One region of the Streptomyces sp. NPDC004065 genome, then DNA from elsewhere that is predicted to be linked to it. Evidence: riboswitches for the same ligand, from Rfam matches in the RefSeq annotation. Region 1 holds a riboswitch; the other holds the start of a gene.

Evidence for each region. Region 1 has a riboswitch for cobalamin ahead of ACI2LW_RS26815 (cobalamin biosynthesis protein). Riboswitches for the same ligand answer to the same signal wherever they lie in the genome.
Region 2: linked by a shared signal. The riboswitch ahead of ACI2LW_RS07205 (CbtB-domain containing protein) and the one ahead of ACI2LW_RS26815 (cobalamin biosynthesis protein) in region 1 are both predicted to bind cobalamin.

The regions. Positions count from the first base shown of each region.
Region 1 is NZ_JBJDQT010000029.1:95,480-98,836, forward strand. Features, by position in the region: gene ACI2LW_RS26810 (cobyric acid synthase) at 1-575, opposite strand, end outside; gene ACI2LW_RS26815 (cobalamin biosynthesis protein) at 620-1,570, opposite strand; cobalamin riboswitch at 1,677-1,819, opposite strand; gene ACI2LW_RS26820 (hypothetical protein) at 2,086-2,313, opposite strand; gene ACI2LW_RS26825 (inorganic phosphate transporter) at 2,348-3,357, opposite strand, start outside.
Region 2 is NZ_JBJDQT010000003.1:212,794-216,150, reverse strand. Features, by position in the region: gene ACI2LW_RS07210 (WD40 repeat domain-containing protein) at 1-1,229, opposite strand, end outside; cobalamin riboswitch at 1,455-1,597, shown strand; gene ACI2LW_RS07205 (CbtB-domain containing protein) at 1,633-1,854, shown strand; gene ACI2LW_RS07200 (CbtA family protein) at 1,880-2,632, shown strand; gene ACI2LW_RS07195 (histidine phosphatase family protein) at 2,728-3,303, opposite strand.

The DNA.
Region 1 (3,357 bases):
GCGACCAGTTCCTGGTCCTCGCGGGACAGCAGCGCCACGGTGCCGAAGAACGAGGCGAAGACGCCGCCGCGGTCGATGTCGCCGACGACGAGCACGGGCAGCCGGGCGCCCCGCGCGATCCCCATGTTGACGATGTCCGTCCGGCGCAGATTGATCTCCGCCGGGCTGCCCGCCCCCTCACAGATCACCGCGTCGTAGGCGCCCCGCAGTTCGGCGAGGCAGTCCAGCACGGTGCCCAGCAGCCGCTGCTGCCGGCCGCCGTGGTAGCCGCGGGCGCTCAGCTCGCCGACCGGCCTGCCCAGCAGCACCACCTGGCTGCTCTGCTCGCCGCCCGGCTTGAGCAGCACCGGGTTCATCAGCGCGGTCGGCTCGATCCGGCAGGCCTGGGCCTGCATGGCCTGCGCCCGGCCGATCTCGGCGCCCTCCCGGGTGACGAAGGAGTTGAGGGACATGTTCTGCGCCTTGAACGGCGCCACCTTGACCCCCTGCCGGACCAGCCACCGGCAGATCCCGGCGGTGACGACGCTCTTGCCGGCGTCGGAGGTGGTGCCGGCGACGAGCAGACCCCCGCTCATACCGCCGTCGAGAGCCGCGTTCAGACCCGTCTTCAGACCCCCGCTCATGACGTACGCCCCCTCGTCGCCGTCCACAGCATCCGTGCGCCCGCGCACACCCCGAGCGCGATCCAGCCCACGCGCCGGGACAGGCGTACGGCCCGCTCGATGTCTCCCACCCGGACGGCGCGTCCGGCCCGGTTCAGGACCGGCCGGTGCTCCACACGCCCCCCGTACGAGAGCGTGCCGCCCAGCCGCACCCCGAGCGCCCCCGCGAAGGCGGCCTCGACCGGGCCGGCGTTGGGGCTGGGGTGCCGCCGGGCGTCGGCGCGCCAGGCGCGCAGGGCGCCGCGCGGGTCGTCTCCCGCCGCGGCCGCCGCGACGGCGGTGAGCCGCGCTCCAGGCCAGCCGGCGAGGTCGTCGAGCCGGGCCGAGGCCCAGCCGTAGCGGCGGTACCGGGGCGACTTGTGCCCGACCATGGCGTCGAGGGTGTTGACGGCGCGGAACCCGAGCAGTCCGGGCACGCCCGCGAGGGCGCCCCACACCAGCGCGCCCACCACCGCGTCCGAGGTGTTCTCGGCGACCGACTCCACCACCGCCCGGGCGATCCCGTCGGCGTCCAGCGCCTGCGGGTCGCGTCCGCACAGGTGCGGCAGCCGGGCCCGCGCGGCCTCGACGTCCCCCGCCTGAAGCGCCCGCCCGACGGTGCGGGCCTCGCGGGCGAGCGAGGTGCCCCCGACCACGGCCCAGGTGGCGACGGCGGTCAGGACGGCGGACGCGGTGCGCGAGCGGCGCACGGCGGACGCGGCGAGCGCCGCGCCGGAGACCACGCCCCCGGCGCACACCGCGGTGTGCAGCACGCCCCGGCCGCGGTGGTCCCGCCACAGCACACGTTCCACGGCGCCGGCGGCCCGCCCGAACACGGCGACGGGATGCCCCCGGCGGGGATCGCCGAGGAGCAGGTCACCGAGGAGGCCGGCGGCGGCGCCGTACGCGAAGACGCGATCGGCACCCATGGGGGTCAGCCGATGCCGACGCCGGGAGTGGTCAGTACGTCGCTGGTGAACCTAGGTCGGCAGCCGCGCATGGCGATGTGTCCTCACTCAGGGTGTCCACGCCCTGGTTCGACGAGACCGGCGGTGAGAGTTCCTGGCTCCCGGGGACTCCTACCCCGGTGACAGTGGCGGGACCGCGCCGGAATCTCACCGGCTTCCTCTCCTGCCGCCGCTAATGGCTCCGGCAGTCCACCATGCCCCGTGAACGGCCGTCAACCTGCCCTTGACCTGCGGGGCGTCACTGAGATGAGGCCCACACCGGCGGTGTGAGAAGCCCGCCCTGCCCGGGACCGCCTGGAAGGGCGGGCCCGGGCAGGGCGGGCGGTGAGGCGCCAAGGGGCGCGGGAGACCCGGCCGTTGCCCGGCGCGCGGTGCCGGGGACTGCTATGGCGGGGTGCGGGGGACCGCCCGGGGTGCCGTGCCGTCCCCGGCCCCGTTCGGCGCGGGGACGGCACGCGACCCGGGCTGAGGGGGTGTCAGCCCTTCGCCATGATGAGGTGGATGCCGTAGGCGACCGCGGCGGCGCACGCGGCGAAGCAGACGTACGCGCCGGTGAGCGCGAGGGCTCCGCCGCCCCCCTGGGCGGCGGCCCGCTCCCGCCGGGAGAGGCCGGCGATGCCGAGGGTGAACAGGGCCACGAGGCCCACGGTGACGCCGAGGCTGACGCCGAACACGGAGCCGAGGGCTGCCCAGTCGATCTTCATGTCGGAACTCTTTCTGCTGACCGGGTGCCCGGGTTCAGACGGCGGCGGCCGGCGGGGCCGCCTGGGCGGTCTTGGGTGCCGGGTCGGTGGCGGGGGCCACGGTGGCCTGGAGGGGGATCGCGACCGACAGGTCGGGCAGGTCCTCGGCCGCGGACACCGCGTGGACCTCGGCCGCGGGCACGGCCCGGACCTCGCCCGCGGGCACCGTGTGGACCTCGGCCGGCCCGGCCGCCGGGGTTCCGGTCGCCGGGGTTCCGGCGGGCGTGGCCGCCGGGGGCGGGGTGACGGCCGCGATGGCCTGGGTGACCACGCCGGCGGGCTCGCCGGTCTCGTTGACGTTGGTGTGGTCGACGACGTCGCGGCGGGAGATCCGGTAGATCGCGGCGCTGGAGGCCACCAGGAACAGGGCCACCAGCGCGGTGCCCCAGTCGCCGAGGCCGGTGACCAGCTCGGCGCCGGCGGCCACCAGCGCTGCGGCGGGAAGGGTGAGCACCCAGGCCACGGCCATGCGGGTCGCGGTGGACCAGCGCACGACGCCGCCCGTGCGGCCCAGGCCCGCGCCCATCACCGAGCCGGAGACGACGTGCGTGGTGGACAGCGAGAAGCCGAGGTGGGAGGAGGCCAGGATGGCGGTGGCCGCGCTGGTCTGGGCGGCGAAACCCTGCTGCGGCTGGAGGTCGGTCAGGCCCTTGCCCATGGTGCGGATGATGCGCCAGCCGCCGATGTACGTGCCGAGCGCGATGGCCAGGCCGGCGGAGAGGATGACCCAGGTGGGAGGGTTGGAGCCGGGGGCCAGGGCGCCGCCGGCGACCAGGGCGAGGGTGATGACGCCCATCGTCTTCTGCGCGTCGTTGGTGCCGTGGGCCAGCGAGACCAGACCCGCGGAGGCGATCTGGCCCACGCGGTGGCCCTTCTCGGCCGCCTTGCCGTCCGTCCGGGCCCCGATCGTGTACGACAGCCGGGTGGCGACCAGCGCCGCGACTCCGGCGACGACCGGAGCGGCGACGGCGGGCAGCAGCACCTTGGTGACGAGCACGCCGCCGT
Region 2 (3,357 bases), on a different contig from region 1:
CGGTCGTCCGGTGCCAGGCCGACCGCCGTGATCTCGTCGTCGGCCTCGAAGGTGGGGTCGTCGCTGCCCGACCGGTGCAGGTCCCATTGCACCAGGTCACGACCGTGGGCGGTGACGAGGAAACGGTCGCCCGCGAACGCCATCGCGGTGACGCGGCCGCCGACGCCCAGCTCGTCGGGGTCCGCGCCCGGCAGCGGTGACGCGACACGGACATGGTGATCCGCGCCGGCCGTCGCCAGCCGGCCCGCCGACGACCAGGCGACGGCGCGCACACCGTGGTGGGACCAGGCCGTGCGGATCTCGTCGCCCTCCCTGATCCGGACGGCCGCGGTCCCGGCCGGTACGAAGGCGAGCCGGCCGTCGGCGGACCAGGCGGCGCAGCCGACCGGGCCGCCCAGGTCGCCGTGCGTGTGCCGCTGCCAGGTGTCACCGTGCCGCGTCATCACGGCCACCGCGCCGTCGCGCCACACGGCGCTGACGCGCCCGCTGTCCACGGCGACCGCGAGCACCTTGGACGACTGGCGCACCGGCAGCTCGGTCCACCGGCCGCCGGGGGCGCAGCAGCGCACGACACCCCGCTCGTCACCACAGACCACGAGCCCGTCCGGGCCGATGGCCGCGCAGCTCACGCCCGCCGTGTGAGAGGGCTCGGGCCAGGGCGAGCCACCGGCCGGGTCACGGCCCCAGGAATGGGCGTGCGCGCCCGTCGCGAACAGCCACCGCCGGTGCGCCGCCACGGCCCACACCGCCTCGCGCACGCTGCCGATCGGCGTCGAGCCGCCGTCCGGCGTCCACGTCTCGACGACGCCGGCCTCGGTGCCCAGGCAGACGCCCGTGCCGAACCCCGCCATGGTCCGGACCTCACCGGTGGCCCGCCCGTCCAGCCGGGCCCTGCCGTCGCGTGAGCGGGACGACCAGCGCAGCCGCAGATACGGGCGCCGCGACGCCCTGAGCCAGGCCACCGCCCAGCGTTCGACCTCCGGCATCCGCCACTCGACCGCCGCCTCGACAACCGCCTGCGCGTGCCGGACCGCGAGCGGCGCGGCGTTGGGTCCGGCCGGGACGAACCCCCTGACCCGGGCCGAGGCGTGCCGCAGGGCGACCGCGAGATCCCCCGCCCGGCCGGCGGCTTCCGGCCGGGCGTCCAGTAAGCGCAGCAGGGCGCCCACGTCGATGTCGGCGGCCCCCTCCCGCCACGGCACCGGCAGGCCACCCGCGAGCGTCGTCATATGTGCTTCCCCCCAGTCGAACCGGCACCTGTGACGGCCCACCCCCGAAGCTAGCGGAGGTCACCGGCGGATGTGACGGGAAAGCGCCTCGACCACACCCGAACCGGAGCCGCACCGGCCGGGGTTGACACCGACGCGGGCCGGCCATCCCCGGAGTGCCCCCGGGCCGCCGCGCGCCGGTGCGAGAAAAAGATCACGTCGGCCGGGGCGGTCTTGGCCCGGCATCCGCCACGCGGTACGGTCGGTGCGATATCGACGACGGCGGAACGGAAGCCGGTGGGAATCCGGCACGGTCGCGCCACTGTAAGCGAGGGCCCCTCGGGGCGAGTTCGTGAGTCAGACCCGGAGCCGTCGTCTCCTGCACCACCGAGATGGGACGCGAATTCCCAGAGGAGGTCCTGCCATGGCGCAGACCGTCGCTCAGCCGACAGCCACCAACCCCGTCGTTCCCGCCAAGCTGCCGCTGAAGGCGATCGCCCCGTGGGCGGTCTTCTTCGGCGTCCTCATGCTCGTCCTGCTGTACTTCGTCGGCGCCGAGCAGGGCGCCACCTCCGTGTTCAACGGCACGGACGTCCACGAGTGGGTGCACGACGCCCGCCATCTGCTCGGCTTCCCCTGCCACTGACGCCAGGGACGGACGCCGTACGCCCATGAATTCCGCACTGGTCAGAAACCTGCTCGTGCGGGGCATGCTCGCCGGCCTCGCCGCCGGCGTGCTCGCCCTGATCGCCGCCTACTTCCTCGGAGAGCCGAGCGTCGACCGCGCCATCGGCTTCGAGGAGGCCCACTCCCACGAGCACGAGACGGAGGTCGTCTCCCGTTCCCTTCAGTCAACCGCCGGACTCGCCACGGGCGTTCTCGTCTACGGCATCGCGTTCGGCGGTATCGCCGCGCTCGTCTTCTGCTTCGCGCTCGGCAGAGTCGGCCGCTTCGGCCCACGGGCGACCGCACTGCTGCTGTCCGGCTGTGCGCTGCTCGCCGTCTACGTGGTGCCCTTCCTGAAGTACCCGGCGAACCCGCCGTCCGTCGGCGACCCCGGCACCATCGGCGAACGGACCAGCCTGTACTTCCTGATGATGCTGCTCAGCGTGCTGCTGGCGGTCGCCTGCACCCTGCTGGGCAAGCGGCTCGCGGGTGCGCTCGGCACCTGGTACGCCACCGTGGCCGCGGTCGCCGCCTTCGCCCTCGCGATCGGTCTGGCGTACGCCTTCCTGCCGGCCGTCAACGAGGTGCCGAAGGACTTCCCGGCCACCCTGCTGTGGCGCTTCCGGCTGTCCGCACTGGCCGTCCAGGCCGTGCTGTGGGGCGGTTTCGGCCTGCTCTTCGGCGAGTTGGCCGAACGGCTGCTGAACCCGAGGCCCGCGGCGGCGGTGCCCGGGCACACCGCGCCCGCGGCGCACTGACAACTCCCGCGCGCGCCAGGGCCCTCCGGAACCGTCCGGAGGGCCCTGGCGCACTTTCCGGTACCGGGTACCCGCTACCCGGTAGGCGGTACGACTCAGGAAACCCCGGTGAGGACCCTGCCGAGCCGCAGGTTCCAGCGGCCGGACCGGCCGGTGACCTCCGTCGCCGTGAGCGGGGGGACGTCGACGCGCCAGAACGCGGCCTGCGGGGCGCCCAGGACGTGCACCGCCACCGCCCGCACCACCTCCGGTTCCACCACGGCGACCGTCCCGCCGCTGTGCGTGCCCGCCCCGTCCAGCCAGCGCGCGACCCGCGCGCACAGCGCCCGCACCGACTCCCCGCCGTGCGGCGCGGCCTCCGGGTCGCCCAGCCAGCGGGCCACCGCCTCGGGCTCGGCCGCGCTCACCTCCTCCAGCGTCCGCCCCCGCCAGCGGCCGACGTCCAGGCCGCGCAGCTCCGCCTCCTGCCCGGCGTCCAGACCCAGCGCCACCGCCGTCTCACGGCACCGCACGCTGGGGGAGGCGACGGCGCGCCCGGCGGCCCGCAGGGACGGCGCGGCCGACCGGGCCCGTGCCGCCGCGCCGTCCTCGACCGAGTCGCCGTCGTCGAAGCGGCCGCGCCGCAGGGAGGGCGTGATCGCCGGTGCGATGAGGGTCACTCGGCTGGTCACGCGGCTGCTCCTCCTGGTTGCGCCGTCCGGACGGCCGGCCGGACGCCGTGCGCC